Regions from separate parts of the Arthrobacter sp. MMS18-M83 genome, predicted to be linked through region 1. Evidence: riboswitches for the same ligand, from Rfam matches in the RefSeq annotation. Region 1 holds a riboswitch; each other region holds the start of a gene.
What was found. A riboswitch is a leader RNA that binds a small molecule or an ion and turns the genes downstream of it on or off. The one in region 1 is predicted to bind S-adenosylmethionine.
Positions count from the first base shown of each region.

Region 2: another riboswitch for S-adenosylmethionine. It lies ahead of OW521_RS08910 (hypothetical protein); the one in region 1 lies ahead of OW521_RS19460 (aminotransferase class V-fold PLP-dependent enzyme).
Region 3: another riboswitch for S-adenosylmethionine. It lies ahead of OW521_RS13535 (DUF1737 domain-containing protein); the one in region 1 lies ahead of OW521_RS19460 (aminotransferase class V-fold PLP-dependent enzyme).

Region 1 covers NZ_CP113343.1:4,122,232-4,127,269, reverse strand. Annotated here, with positions in the region: gene rsgA (ribosome small subunit-dependent GTPase A) at 1-762, shown strand, start outside; gene hisN (histidinol-phosphatase) at 829-1,641, shown strand; SAM riboswitch class IV at 1,803-1,915, shown strand; gene OW521_RS19460 (aminotransferase class V-fold PLP-dependent enzyme) at 1,951-3,375, shown strand; gene OW521_RS19455 (class I SAM-dependent methyltransferase) at 3,426-4,202, shown strand; gene OW521_RS19450 (metal-dependent transcriptional regulator) at 4,232-4,945, shown strand; gene OW521_RS19445 (MFS transporter) at 4,972-5,038, opposite strand, start outside.
Region 2 covers NZ_CP113343.1:1,892,617-1,897,654, forward strand. Annotated here, with positions in the region: gene OW521_RS08895 (ammonium transporter) at 1-1,170, opposite strand, end outside; gene OW521_RS08900 (helix-turn-helix domain-containing protein) at 1,421-1,996, opposite strand; partial or broken gene OW521_RS08905 (sodium:solute symporter family transporter) at 2,201-3,503, shown strand; SAM riboswitch class IV at 3,646-3,765, shown strand; gene OW521_RS08910 (hypothetical protein) at 3,781-4,101, shown strand; gene OW521_RS08915 (hypothetical protein) at 4,145-4,333, opposite strand; gene OW521_RS08920 (VIT1/CCC1 transporter family protein) at 4,602-5,038, shown strand, end outside.
Region 3 covers NZ_CP113343.1:2,857,437-2,862,474, forward strand. Annotated here, with positions in the region: gene OW521_RS13525 (O-succinylhomoserine sulfhydrylase) at 1-1,046, opposite strand, end outside; gene OW521_RS13530 (rhodanese-like domain-containing protein) at 1,047-1,457, opposite strand; gene OW521_RS13535 (DUF1737 domain-containing protein) at 1,454-1,711, opposite strand; SAM riboswitch class IV at 1,722-1,834, opposite strand; gene OW521_RS13540 (hypothetical protein) at 2,017-2,376, opposite strand; gene OW521_RS13545 (hypothetical protein) at 2,593-3,177, shown strand; gene OW521_RS13550 (aminodeoxychorismate lyase) at 3,219-4,160, opposite strand; gene cls (cardiolipin synthase) at 4,260-5,038, shown strand, end outside.

The DNA.
Region 1 (5,038 bases):
CGGGCTGTGGTGGCCAACGCCGACCAGCTCGTGGTGGTGGTTGCGTCTGCCAACCCGGAGCCGCGGACCGGATTCATCGACCGCGCCTTGGTGGCAGCGTACGACGCCGGGATCGAGCCGCTGCTGCTCGTCACCAAAGCGGATGTCAAGGATCCCACGGAACTGCTCGCGAACTATGTGAGCCTTGGCTTCCCCATCATTATCAGCCGGACGGCCGATGCAGGGGCCTCCGGAATCGACGCTCGCTCCGACGATGGCTTGTCCGCCCGGCTTGATGGCGACGCCGTCGGCCAACTGCGGGACTATCTCGATGGCAAAGTCACCGTTCTCTTGGGCCACTCCGGCGTCGGGAAGTCCACCATGGTGAATGCCCTCACCGGCGCCGAGCGCGCCACCGGTGGGGTCAACGCTGTCACGGGACGGGGCCGTCATACCTCGTCCTCAGCCCTCGCATTGAAGCTCAGCGACGCCCCTGGCGGCAGCTGGATCATCGATACGCCCGGCATCCGTTCTTTCGGCCTGGCCCACGTGAACCCGGATCGCATCCTGCACGCCTTCCCGGATCTGGAACCCGGAACGGAATCGTGCGAGCGGGGTTGCAAACACGATGCCTCTGCGGTCCGTTGTGGCTTGGATTCGTGGGTCGCTGATGGCCATGCCGGCGAGGCCGGCGCCGCCCGCCTGGCGTCGTTGCGTCGGCTCCTTGGCGCGGACCCCCGCATGGAAGTCCAAGAGGCCAAGGAATTGGGCACGGTCAATTAACAGCAGGGCCAACTGACCGCGCGGTACCTCCCCGGTTCACTGGCGAATAGACGGTAGTTTGGAACCATGACCCAACCCGATTCGAGCTACAACGACGACCTGCGGCTGGCCCATGTCCTGGCCGACTCCGTCGATTCCCTGACAATGGAGCGGTTCAAGGCACTGGACCTTCAGGTGGAGACCAAACCCGACCTGAGCCCGGTGACCGATGCCGACAAGGCTGCCGAGGAGGCAATCCGCGGGCAGCTCTCCCGTTCCCGCCCCCGCGACGCCGTCCTTGGCGAAGAATTCGGCAGCACCGGCCACGGCGCAAGGCGTTGGATCATCGATCCCATCGACGGGACCAAGAACTTCGTGCGTGGCGTGCCCGTCTGGGCAACGCTGATCGCCCTCGTGGACGAGGGCGAAGTTGTGGTGGGACTTGTCAGCGCTCCGGCGCTCGGCAAGCGCTGGTGGGCGGCCAAGGGCTCGGGCGCCTACATGGGCCGATCACTGGCCGCAGCCACCCGGCTGAAAGTCTCCAACGTGTCACGGCTTGAGGATGCCTCGCTTTCCTACTCCGAGCTTTCCGAGTGGAAGCAGCACGGCTCGCTCGACAACTTCCTGGGCCTTGAGAACGATGTCTGGCGCAGCCGCGCGTACGGCGATTTCTGGTCCTACTGCCTTGTGGCCGAGGGCGCCGTGGACATCGCCGCCGAACCGGAACTCCAGGTCTACGACATGGCTGCCTTGGTGCCAATCGTGACTGAAGCCGGCGGACGCTTCACGTCCCTGGATGGCGCGGATGGTCCCTTCGGCGGAAACGCCGTCGCTACCAACTCGATCCTGCACTCCGAGGTCCTCAAGAGGCTCAACCCCGAGCTCGACGACCTCCTCTAATCCACTCTATTCACTGAATAAACGACGGCGGACGCCCCCATTTTCGGGGCGTCCGCCACTTTTTCTTCGGCAGAAGGCACATTTTCCAGCGATCGTAACAATCCGCTTAACAATCGCGGTCACATTGGAACCCGCCTTGCGGGTGTCCTAGTCTCATTACAGGTCACGAGTGCCAGCGCGAAACCCCGGTTTGCTGGCCGGCAACCCTCCATCGCGGCGGGGTGCCCCGGGTGACGACCCGGCCGGTCCGGAACGGATGCGGCAAGCGCGGACCCCCTGCACGCAGGGGTCCCTCTTGAGTGAGGTCCCATGAGCACAGCCACGTTTACTTCTCCCGCTCTCCCGCAGCACAACGAAGCCGTGCAGCAGCGCGGTGAATCCCGGTCTCCGGCATCCCGTCCGTTGGCCGCGGTGACTGGCGCAGAGCTGCAAGCGCCCCTGATCCAGGGCGGCCACGTCCGCTACGCCAACCTTGACTACGGCGCCTCGGCGCCTGCCTTGACCGTAGTTTCGGCATATCTCAACGAGATCCTCCCTTACTACGCGAGTGTCCATCGCGGTGCAGGCTATGCCTCGCAAATCAGCACCTCCGTCTATGAAAACGCCCGCAACATAGTCCGCGACTTCGTTGGCGGCCGGGCAGACGATTCCGTCATTTTCACTCGCAACACCACCGATTCGCTCAACCTCCTGGCCGGCTGCCTGCCTGTCGCGGACGGGCGCCACATTGGCGAAGTCCTCTACCTGGACATCGAACACCACGCCAATCTCCTGCCGTGGCAAGGCGTTCCGCACCGCAGCATTGTGGCAGCGGGGACTTTGGCCGACACTGTAACCAATGTGCGCACGGCACTCTCCCACGGAGGTGTCAGCCTCCTGGCAGTCACGGGTGCCTCGAACGTGACGGGCGAGATCCTGCCCATCAAGGAACTCGCCGCTTTGGCCCACGAATTCGGTGCGCGGATTGTTGTGGACGCGGCCCAGCTCGCTCCGCACCGCCGCATCGATATCACCGCCGCGGATGTTGACTACTTGGTTTTCTCCGGGCATAAGCTCTATGCGCCGTTCGGTGCAGGCGTCCTGGTGGGCCGTCCCGACTGGCTCGACGCCGGCACACCCCACCTTGCTGGAGGCGGAGCAGTCCGCGAAGCACGCCTTGACTCCGTGAGCTGGGCCACGGGACCGGCCAGGCACGAAGGAGGCTCGCCGAACGTGCTCGGCGCGGCCACTCTCGCACGGGCCACGCAGGTCATCGCCAGCCTGGACCACGAGGAATGGCATGCCCACGAAGCCGGCATCCGTACGCATTTGGTTGATGGCCTCAATGCGATCGACGGCGTGACCGTCCACCAGATCTTCAGCGACACCGATCCCCAGAACACCATCGGCGTGGTCAACTTCTCGCTCCAAGGCTATGACGCAGGCCTCGTGGCGGCCTATCTTGCGGCCGAACACGGCATTGGCCTCCGCGACGGGCGTTTTTGCGCCCATCCATTGCTCAAGCGCTTAGGCCTCCCGTCCGGATCCTTGCGGGCCAGTTTCGGCGTGGGGTCGCGGCTGGAGGACGCCACCCGGCTCATCGCAGGCATCCAGGCCCTCAAGAGCAACGGCCTCGGCTGGGACTACGTCGTGGATGCGGGCCGTTGGGTCCCTGCGAACGACCACCGCAGCTACCCGGAGTGGGCTCCCAACACCCCCGGGACCGCGGGCGCAGCTCCCTGCAGTACCGACTGATTGCGATAGATTCGTAGGGTATTTTTCACGTCCTACGAAGGAGTTCCTGCGTGGCCCCGCGACCCAAAGGCACGTCCGCCGGCCCCAAGCTTTATGAGGAACGGCGCCTTGAACTCGGTCAGAGCTTCCAGGACGGCGGGGAGCACTATGACCGGGTCCGGCCCGGCTACCCCGCGGATTCAGCCGATTGGCTCCTGCCGGAAGGGGCGCAAGACGCGGCGGACCTGGGAGCCGGGACTGGAAAGTTCACGGCGCTCCTGGTAGAGCGCGGCCTGGCCGTCTCCGCAGTGGACCCTTCCACGGACATGCTCATGCAACTGCGCAAAATGTATCCACAAGTGATCGCCCTGGAGGGAACGGCCGAGGCAACTGGACTGGCGGACTCAGCATTCGACGTCGTCAGCGTTGCCCAAGCCTGGCACTGGTGCGATCCCCTCGCAGCCAGCACCGAGATCGCCCGGATCCTGCGCCCCGGGGGAGTTGTCGGCTTGATCTGGAACCAGTTAGACACGTCCGTGCCCTGGGTCCACCGCTTGTCCCGCATCATGCATGCCGGCGATGTCCACAAACCGGACTTCCGGCCTGTGGTGGGACCGGAGTTTGCGGGCCTCGAAAGTCACGTGACGCATTGGGAGGATCCTGTGACTCCGGCTGACATCCTCGAACTGGTGAAGTCCCGCAGCTACTATCTGAGGGCGAATGACGCCACCCGGGCCAAGGTGATGGGGAACCTCCAGTGGTATCTCTTCGAGCATTTGGGTCATACGGAGGGCGAGGTCGTCCCGCTGCCATACGTCACGCAGAGCTGGCGGGCGTGGAAGGCCTGAGGCCGCCGGTTCAAGATAGGCTTGTAACCGTGAAGACCAGTGCGCCCTCCTCCTCGATCGAGGACTACGTCAAGGTCATCTACTCCTTCACGGAGTGGCAGGACAAACCCATCACGTCCTCGCAGCTGGCGCACCGGCTAGGCGTCGCCAATTCCTCCGTCTCGGAGATGGTCCGCAAGCTCAAGGACCAAGGCCTGGTGGACCACCAGCCCTACAGCGCCATTACCTTGACTCCCCAGGGAATGCAGCTTGCCCTGGGCATGGTCCGCAGGCATCGCCTGATCGAGACGTACCTCGTGAGGGAATTGGGCTACAGCTGGGACGAAGTCCATGACGAGGCCGAGATGCTTGAGCACGCCGTCTCGGACACCTTCATCGATCGTATGGCAGCCAAGCTGGGCAATCCCGGACGCGATCCCCACGGTGACCCTATCCCCGCCGCGGACGGTTCGGTGACCCTGCCGCATGCACACCGGATGATCGAGCTCGACGACGGCCACTCCGGGAAGATCACCCGGATCAGCGACGAGAACCCGGAGTTGCTACGCTACCTGTCTGCCGAGGAAATCGACCTTGATGCGAACATCCAGGTAATTGGCCGCAAGCCATTCGGTGGGGCCCTGGTGGTCCGGATCGGAAAGGGCCCAGGCAGCCGCGACTACGATCTCGCCGACGAAGTCACGTCGGCGCTTTGGGTTGCCACCGATACCGCGCACGAAGGTTGCGTCCTCGCGGACCGCTGACGAAGCTGTGTTTTAGAAAGCACTGGTCAGGCGCGCTGGGCAGCCGTCCCGCCGTCGTCGGGGGCTGGTCCTTCCGGAGATTCCGTCACGGCA
Region 2 (5,038 bases), 2.2 Mb from region 1:
CGCCGTCCATGCGGTGACCATCAGCGCAGTCAATATCTGGGGCCAGAATTGAGTCAGGCCGCCGCCGTAGAAGAGGCCGCCTTCAGTCTTGGCCGAGGGTACGGCGAAGAATCCCAAGGAGAGGGTTCCCCACAGGCCACCGACAAAGTGCACGGCAACCACATCCAGGGAGTCGTCCAGGCCGATCTTGAACTTCAGCCCGATGGCTAGTGCGCAGACGGCACCCGCGACGACACCAATGACGAGAGCGCCAATGGGATCCACGAATCCACACGCCGGAGTAACTGCCACCAAGCCCGCGACGGCGCCGGACGCGGCACCGAGGGACGTCGCATGGCCATCGCGGAGCCGCTCTACGAGAAGCCAGCCCAGGAGCGCGGCGCTCGTGGCCAGGAGGGTGTTTGTCCAGGCGAGCGCGGCGATTCCGTCAGCTGCCAGTTCCGAACCGGCGTTGAAGCCGAACCACCCGAACCACAGCAAGCCGGCCCCGAGCATCACGAAGGGGAGGTTGTGCGGCCGAATGTTGGGGTCCTTCATGAATCCGAGCCGTTTGCCGAGCACTACTGCAAGCATGAGCCCGGCCATGCCGGCGTTCATGTGCACTACCGTGCCACCGGCAAAGTCAAGGGCTGAGATCTTGCTGCCGATGATCCCGGTGGATCCAAAGAGGCCGCCACCCCAGACCCAGTGGGCAATAGGCCCGTAGACGAGGGTGACCCAGAGGCCGGCAAACAGCAGCCATGGGCCAAACCTGACTCGTTCAGCCACCGCGCCACTGATCAGGGCGACCGTGATGATGGCGAAAGTCGCTTGGAATCCGACGAAGACCATGTCCGGCAGCCCCGGGGCTTTCCCACCGATGACGCTGGTCAAACCGCTGAGTCCGAAGTTCGCGAAGGGATCTCCGATGAAGCCGCCCAGGGTATCCGGGCCGAACGCTAGTCCGTAACCCCACAGGGCCCAAACCACCGCGACCACGCCAATGGCGCCAAAGCTCATCATCATGATGTTGAGGACGGACTTCATCCTGACCAGGCCGCCGTAGAAGAACGCCAAACCTGGCGTCATGAGAAGGACGAGGGCGGAAGCTGCAAGCATCCAGGCTGTTGCGCCGGGATCCAGGGTCTGGGGGCTCACATCCAGCCCTACGCTAAAGAATGCTGAGTTCATTTCGGGAGCCTTCCTGCATATACGGCGCTCCATGGCGCCCGCACGGCGAGACCAATTTTTAAACGAACAGGTCCTGGTACCTCACGAGGTACCGACCTTGACGAGTTGCGTTGACTCGAAGGTACAGCCGCGCTGTTTCGGTAGTCGGCAAGAATTATTTCAAGCACGTAACGCAGAAGGCCCGTGGGTTAATCCTGAAGTCAGCCAGGTTTCCGGCTTGTTACGCTCCGCGCGTCGCAAGGAGCCAGCATCAGCGGCTGGCTGCCGGCACCAGTATCCAGAGCACCTCAACGGGCTCGTCCGTGGGGTTGACCCAGGTGTGGGGCTCGCGGCCCGGGAAGGACAAGGTGTCCCCCTCCCCGAGCTCGTACTCCTCATTGGTGAGGATCAACTTGATGCGCCCCTTGACCACGTGCAGGACATCGACGTCGCAATCAACGGCGTAAAGCTCGGCTTCTCCGCGGCCCCGGGGTTCGATGGTTGCCTGCAGAATCTGCAGCCGCCGCTCTGAGCGGGCGGTCAGGAGCCGCTCCACGATCCCCTGCCCACCGAGCGAAATCCGCGGACCATCGTCCCGCCGGGTCAAGTGCGTTTCGGGGGCGGCAAATAGCTCGCCAATTGAAACTGAAAGGACTTGGCAAAGCGTCACAAGGGAAGCAACCGACGGCGATGTCAGGTCCCGCTCGACGCGGCTCAGGAAACCCTTGGTCAGGCCGGTGGCATCCGCGACCTGTTCGATGGTGAGCCGCTGCGATTGGCGGGCGGCACGGATTCTGGAACCGATGGCAACGGGTACATTGCTTGGTTCAACGGGGAGAGCCTTCATTCACGAACCTTTCAGGCCGTTGCTACGGCCCTGTCATTGCAGCAATAGTAGCCGGATCGCTGGCATGGCGGGCCTTTTGGCAACGCCGGAGCGTCTCGCGGGGAAGTCGGCGTCTTGACTGTTACTCGCATCACTACGTATCCTCATAGGCAACAAGTGTTGTTTGTCAGGCATACATCACGGACCATTCTCCCCAATCACCAGCTGGTGGTGGCCATCGGTTCGGGGGTTCTCCTCCTGAGCTTGCTTTTCGCCGGCACCATCCAGCGGCTGAAGATCTACACGGTCTCCCAGATGCTGAGCCTGCGCTACGGCCAGCGTGCCACGCAGACCTCCGGCATCGTCATGCTGGCCTACACCCTCATGCTGTGTGCCACGTCCACGGGCGCCTACGCCACCATCTTCGTTGTCCTCTTCGGCTGGGAGCGCTGGCTCGCCATCGCCGTCGGCGGCGCAATCGTCCTGGTCTACTCCACCATCGGCGGCATGTGGTCCATCACCCTCGCCGACCAGGTGCAGTTTCATCATCAAGACGGTGGGGATCTTCTTCCTCATGCTCCCGTTCGTCCTCAACGCCGCGGGCGGCCTCGACGGCATTCGTGCCCGGGTTGACGCCAGCTTCTTCCAGCTGGACGGCATCGGAGCCCAGACCATCATCACGTATTTCGTGGTCCACACGCTCGGCCTGCTGATCGGCCAGGACATCTGGCAGCGCGTCTTCACCGCCAAGATCCCCAAGGTGGCCCGTTGGGGCGGCGCCACCGCGGGCATCTACTGCGTCCTTTACGGCGTGGCCGGCGCCCTGATCGGTCTGGCCGCACGGGTTGCCCTGCCTAGCATCGACGTCAAAGCGCTTGGCAAGGACGTCGTCTACGCCGAGGTGGCAACGCACATCCTGCCGATCGGCATCGGGGGCCTGGTCATGGCCGCAACGGTCGCCGCCATGATGTCCACCGCCTCCGGTGCCCTCATTGCCGCAGCCCCGGTGGCCCGCGCTGACGTTGTCCCGTTCGTGGCCAGCTGGTTCGGCAAGACGATCAACACCGACGACACCGAAAACCCCGAGCACGACGTCAAGGCCAACCGGTACTGGGTCCTTGGCCTGGGCATCGTGGCGGTGTTGATCTCGATGGCGGCGCAAGACGTCGTGGTTGCCTTGACCATCGCCTACGACATCCTGGTGGGCGGCCTCCTGGTCGCCATCCTGGGTGGCTTGGTCTGGAAGCGCGGCACGGGCATCGCCGCGGCATGGTCCATGGCCGTCGGCTCGGTCCTGACCTTGGCCTTGCTCATCGCTTACGCCACGGGAATCATCCCCAGCGAAGACGGCGTCTACGCAAACGATCCCATCTACTGGGGCCTCGGCGCGTCGCTGCTCATCTACGTCGTGGTCTCCCTCCTCACGCCTCCCACGGAGCTCGAGGTCCGCGAGGCCTGGGACCGCCGCGTTGCCGGTGCGGTCACGGAGGAACTCCCGTTGGAGGTCCACCCGGTAGCCAGCCACTGAGCATCACAGAATAAATCACGACGGCGGCGCCGCACCTTCTCGTTCGAGGGGCTGCGGCGCCGCTGCCTCGTCCGGAGCGCTTCACGCCTGGCGTCCTTGCTACAGAGGCACCAGGGCGAGCCGGCCTGTACAGTAGGAAGAGCTTCAAGAGATGTGGCGCCAAGCTCCGACTTGCCATACGCCAACCCCATGTTCACGGGTGGTTCGGATGAAGAAGCGGCCCGACCCGGACCAGAGACAACCGAGCGGGCAAGAGCACCTCCACCAGGAGAAGGCAATGCCTTTGGAAACCGGCGCTACCGCCGCAGCCAGCCACACCACACAGCCAAGCACCCTGCCCGCGTCCCGGGCCAGGCGGGTTGACGAGTTCGTCCGGGTGATTCCCGGCGTCGACCTCTCCCAGGGTTCCATCACGTTCGTGGTGGACGGCCGGCTGGAACGCTTTTGGCATCACGAGCCGCGGCTCATCACCCAAGCCCTCTCGCAAGCAGTCCAGCCTGCCCGCTGGTTCCCGGCCACACGGAAGCTCACGCTGACGGTGGCCGCAACCGGGCACCGGGCCGGCGTGGAACGCCACTTCATCCTGAGCGCGTTTTAGCTACCCAGATTCAGCGAGTCGGGGCCATTCGACGCTGCCGGGGCTATTCGATCTCTCCAACCTCACGGTGTTCGTCGACGTCGAGCGGAACCGGCCGTTCGTCGTCGTCGAGGACCTCGGGTTGTTCTTCCCAGTCCTCGTCCACCTCCAGGTCCTCGTTGTAGTCGTAGGCGGGATCGGCCTCGACCGTGGGACGGTCGGGGTGGCGGGCGTGGGTCTCGGTGCTGTCCATGGTGCAACCTCCGTTCGACGTGCCGCTGAGCCCATCGCCAAGGCAGATCAGGCAGCCGGTCACCACGCCACCCCGCCAATTCGTGGACCCTGTCCATCCATCCCAGCACTGCCCCCTCCGGTGGTCAAGGCTTAGCGGGAGCCTCCCGGTTTTTGAGGCATACCTAAAACATCGAGTAAGGATTACCAGCCGAAAAACCGCGGAAATTGGCGATAAAGTGGACGTGCAATGAGGCGATGAAGCCCGCCCCAGCAACTCAGGAGTCCCGGTGCACCCGCACGCAAAAACCCCGCAATCAGACAGTCCGTTCGACTCAGGCAGTCCATCGCAAGACGCAGCAGCCACCAAGACTCCCCCGTCGTCGTCGGACCTCAAGCGCTGGCGGCAGTACTTGGCCGACGAACGTGCCGAGGCCGCCGTGTACCGCGAACTGGCGCAGCGCCGCGATGGTGAGGAACGCGAGATCCTTCTGGCCCTCGCAGAGGCCGAAGGCCGCCATGAGGCACACTGGCTCAAGCTCCTCGGCGAACACGCAGGCATGCCGAAAGCAGCCTCCATCCGTAGCCAGCTGCTTGGCTTCTTGGCGCGGAATTTCGGTTCGGTGTTCGTCCTGGCCCTCGCGCAAAGAGCGGAAGGCCGCTCCCCTTACGCGAAGGATCCAGCGGCAACCCGGGCAATGGCGGCCGACGAACAGATTCACGAGGA
Region 3 (5,038 bases), 1.3 Mb from region 1:
GAGTCGCCCAGGTTGTTTGAGATGTCGATGACGGAGAGCCCGTCCAAAAGCGCGAAGGCGGCCTCTTTCGCCGAGCGCCCCGCAGAGGCGAGCAGTTCGAAGGTGAGCACCGTGCCGCCGGCCTTCATTTGCTTCGCGGCGAGCTCGTACTGCGGGTGCGACTTCAAGAGCGGGTACTTGACCCAGCTGATGGCCGGCTGTTGCTCAAGCCATTCCGCGATCCGCAGCGCTGACGCCGAGGAGTGGTTCACGCGCAGCCCCATCGTTTCGAGGCCCTTGGTCAGGACCCAGGCGTTGAACGCGGAGAGGGATGGCCCGGTGTGTCGCATGAGCTGCTTGACGGGACCGTCGATGAACTCCTTGGTGCCCATGATCGCTCCGCCCAGGACCCGGCCTTGGCCGTCGATGTGCTTGGTGCCCGAGTAGACGATCACGTCCGCGCCCAGATCGCCGCAGCGCTGCAGCAGGGGAGTGGCAAAGACATTGTCGACGACGACGGTGGCGCCCGCCGCGTGGGCCAGTTCGCTCACCGCGGCGATGTCGACGATTTCCTGCATGGGGTTCGACGGCGACTCGAAGAACACTGCCGTAGTCGGCTCGGACAACGCGGCACGCCACTGGCCCAGGTCCGGCCCGTCGACGAAGACGGTCTCGACTCCCCAGCGCGGCAGGATCTCGTTGAGGATGACGAAGCAGGAACCGAACAGTGAGCGCGCGGCAACCACCCGGTCACCGGCTGCCAGCAACGCACCGAGGGCGGTGAAGACAGCGGACATGCCCGACGCCGTCGCGAAGCACGCCTCGGTGCCTTCGAGCAGGCGGAGGCGCTCCTGGAAGGTGGCCACGGAGGGGTTGCCGTAACGGGAGTAGACGAAGCGTTCGTCCTCTCCGGTGAACGCGCGCTCGGCTGCTGCCGCGGACTCGTAGACGAAGCCGGAATTGAGGAAAACGGCCTCGGAAGTCTCCTGGAAATTGGTACGGTCAAGGCCACCGCGGACTGCCTGGGTGTCAGGGCTCCAGCCGGCGGCGTCAGGATTGAAAGTCACTTAGATGTTCCCCAGGTTCGTCGGAAGTCCACGGTTTTTCCAGCCGTTGACGGTTCGCTCGCCATAGCGGTCAGGCTCGCCTTCAAAGCCCTCCAACACGTTGTAGGCGGTGTAGCCGGCCTGTGTTGCGGCGATGGCGGCGGCGATGGAACGCTGGCCGGAACGGCAGAGGAAAACCAGCTCGGTGCCATCAGCCTCCGGGGCCTGCTGCGTCAGCTCTTCGATGAAACGCGTGTTGGGGATCCCGCCGGCAAGGTTCCACTGGATGAACAGGGGATCGTTTTCGGTGGCCTTGGTGTCTGGAATGCCGATGTGTGCCCACTCGCCTTCGGTGCGGACGTCCACCAGGATGGCGCCCTGCTCCAGTTTGGCCCAGGCGTCGTGCGGGCTCAGGTCGCCTGCGTAGCTCATGCGTGGCCCTCGCCGTCGAACTCTTCGTCGAGTGCATCCACTGCAGATGCGACTGCCGCATCCGCGCTGGCGATCGCCGCGGGGAGGACGATGGCCTGCGCCACGATCACGTCCGTGCCGTTGAAGGTGGCAGCCGGGCTGCCGTGCAGCACGTAGCCTTCCGAGAGCGCGGTGGAGATCCGCTCGCAGAATTCCTTGGTGTCGGGACCCGTGATGAGCCGGTAGGAGAGTTTTTCTTCGGTGGGTTCAGGCATTGGTGCTCCTCAGTCACGCTTGCAGTTCGAAAGTGTCGATACGCCGAGTAGTCACCTGAGGCACCCCGCCGGAGAGAGGGTTGCCGACCAGCAAGTCAGGGCTTCGCGCTGGTGCTCATTACTCAAGAAGAAAATAACATCCACGACGGCGGCCCGCACCACCGGCCGTCGTCATGTTCCGTAACCGGGGCGGCGGCCTAGCGGATCCGAGCGAAGAGCAGCGCTCGACGTCGGCCCTTGCGGGACCCGAATGCCCCTGCAAATATGTGGCAGGATCACGCATTTACCCAGCGTGGCTGGCTGAGCTAGGCCTCGGTTTCCCTCGGAAGCGGTTCCAGGCTTGCTTGGATCCGTCGTGGCAATGGTTTGGACTCTTGCACAAAATACGACGGTGAATGATGGAAGGTAGTGCCTTGATGCTTTCGGATTTCGAGCAACTCGTGGACGGATATCCCGGTGGCCGTGGCCAAGGCATGCAGCGAGAGGCTGTTGTGATGAGCTAAGGCAAAAACCACGCCTGACAGGGCTTCGAAACCTTCTGTCTCGTAGATTTCCTGTACCAAGTTGGACATGGCATTCGCATCGTCGATTGATCCCGCTGACGCGGCAGTCGCCATGGCAGTCAGCGACCATGCAGCGGAGTCGGGGCTGATGTAAATGCTCATGACGACACCCTACGGACTCAAGCCCACTTGTGGAATGGGCGGAAACGTTTCCTCGCCAACCCAAGCCTGATGCGCCGGCCCCAGAACCGGCGCATCAGACGTTTTTATCCGGCTGGGTGCCGCTGGCCCTAGAGGCAGATCGCCCTCCCCCAGCAGGGTTCACGAAACTAGTTAACTACCGCGGCCATGGCGGCACAATAGAGTGTAGCGAGCCAAATGACCCTGCCCGCTACACTCGGATTCATGTCGGGTCATGGGGGAACCAGAACGGTAGCGGTATTGCTGGCGGGGCTGCTGCTCGCCGCCGGGATATCCGGCTGTGAATATACCGACGCCGGTGATCCGCGGCCGGCTGCCGCACCCATGCGGACTTCTCCGCCGCGGGTCCCGGTGCCCACCAAGGATCAGGCCACAGCCGCCCTTGAAGCCAACAACCTGGTTATCGCTAGACACCTGCTCGGGCAAGCATCCGGGGCAGTGATCCTGGAGGACTCCGGCGCCGTGGGCGGCGCGGTCAGCGGAGTCAGCAAGAGCACCAAGGTAGAGACCGCCGGCTCGTACACCGTGACGGCGGCCTGCGTTGGTGCTCCGGAGGTCCAGATGGTCATCGGCCAGGATCCGCGGACCGGGTTGGCCCCACAGGACCAGACGTTCGATTGCTCCGCCCCATACACGGGAGTTGTTCAGCTGCAGCCGGGGCCGGTCAGCGTCCAGATCCATGTGGCGCGTGCCAACTCGGGCGCCTCCGCCTCTGCCGGAGCTGGAGAAGTCGCCGCGGTGAGGATTACGGCCAGTGGCTGAGAGGCGAGGCAGATCCTGAGTCAGTAGTGCCGCGATGGCGCCTATTCAATCCCCGCGAACAGCTCGTTGAGCTCGGCCGTGAGCTGCTTGCGCATTGCCGGGGTGCCGATCTCCCTGCCATCTATGTGGTTGACCGGCGCGATGAGCCTGATGCTTGAGATCAGCCACACGGCGTCGGCGTCGAACAGGTCGTTCGGGACCAACGGGCCGTAGCCGAGCTCCCAGCCGGCCGCCTTCGCTTTTGCGAAAAGTGCGTCTTGCGAGGTGCCGGGGAGGATGCCGCTGTCCAGTTGCGGAGTGATGAGGCGCTTGACCGTGCGCACGGAACCGGCGCCGTCGTCCACCGTTTCAACATGCGCCAGCAAAACGGTGGAGGTCGGGCCTTCTAGGACTCGGCCGTCTGTTGAGGTGAAGATCGCGTCGTCCGCGCCTTGCTTGTGCGCATAGCGCAGAGCGGCCATGTTCACGGCATAGGACAAAGTCTTGGCACCGAGCAGCAGCCAGGGGGCGCGCTCGCCCGCATCCGTGTCGAAGCCGCGGTCAAGAAGTACGACGTCGATGCCCGTCTCGCGCTGCCGGCGACTGCCCGCGGGGGACGGCGAAGCCTGGATCCAGCATGTGGGAGTCGAAGCGCCTTCGACGCCGCGTGTCACCAGAAGCTTGATGACTACTTCGTCCTCGGCCGGGCTCGGCGCGGGGAACGCGTCGCGGAATTCGGTGATTGCAGTGTTGATCGCCTTGCGCCATACCTCTTGATCGGGAATGTTCAAGTCCAGAGCGCGGGCTGAGCTCTCGAGCCTGTTCAAATGGGCCTGTACTTTCCGTGCCCGGCCCTCGAGGGCGAGCAGCGATTCGAAGACGCCGTCACCTCGGGTGGCGCCCAGGTCCGTGGCCATGAGCTGCGGCTGGCTGGAATCGGCGATGCGGCCGTTTTCGAACGCGGGATCCAGGAAAACGAGGACCGTCGAGGCAGGAAAAGTCATGCTTCCAGCTTAGTGCTGGCCCGCAGCACGTGAGGTCAGCAGCGGTGCGCCAGATAGGCTGTGCTGACTGCTAGTTCTTTTGACCGTGGGGGTTGTCGAGTGCTGTTTCCTTTTCAGCTCGGGATGGAGTGGACCTGGCTCCTGGGCGCGTGGGCGATCGCTGAAATCATCCTGCGCATCGTGCTGCTTGGGGTCATCCCGGGGAACCGCCGTCCCACCACGGCCATGGCCTGGCTCCTGGCCGTCTTCCTCGTCCCTTCCGTCGGTTTCGTCCTCTTCCTGTTGTTCGGCAATTTTCGGCTGTCCCGCCGTCGTCGTGAGCAGCAAGAGGAGGTCAACGAACGGGTGCGTGCCGGCACCTCGGCGATCGCCTCCGCCGTCAGTACATACTCCGGACCCGAATGGGTGACGTCGGCGGGTGAACTGAACCGGCGGCTCGGCTCGCTGCCGATGGTGGACGGCAACTCCGTGGAGCTGATCCCCGGCTACGAGGAATCACTCAAGGCCATGGCTGAAGCCGTGCGGGGGGCCAAAAAGTTCGTCAACGCGGAGTTCTACATCATGAGCAGCGACTCCGTCACCGACGAACTCCTCACCGAGTTGGAAAACGCGGCCGCGCGCGGTGTCAACGTGCGGCTCCTGTTCGACCACATCGGAACGCTGCGGATACCGGGTTACCGAAGGCTGGTACGCAGGCTCAGGGGTGGCCAGATCCAGTGGCGCCGCATGCTGCCTCTGTTGCCCGTCCTCGGTCAGTGGCGCCGTCCCGATTTGCGGAACCACCGGAAAATCCTGGTGATCGACGGCGAAGTTGCCTTCACCGGCTCCCAGAACCTGATTGAGCCCTCCTATAACAACCCCAAGCACCGACGCGCCGG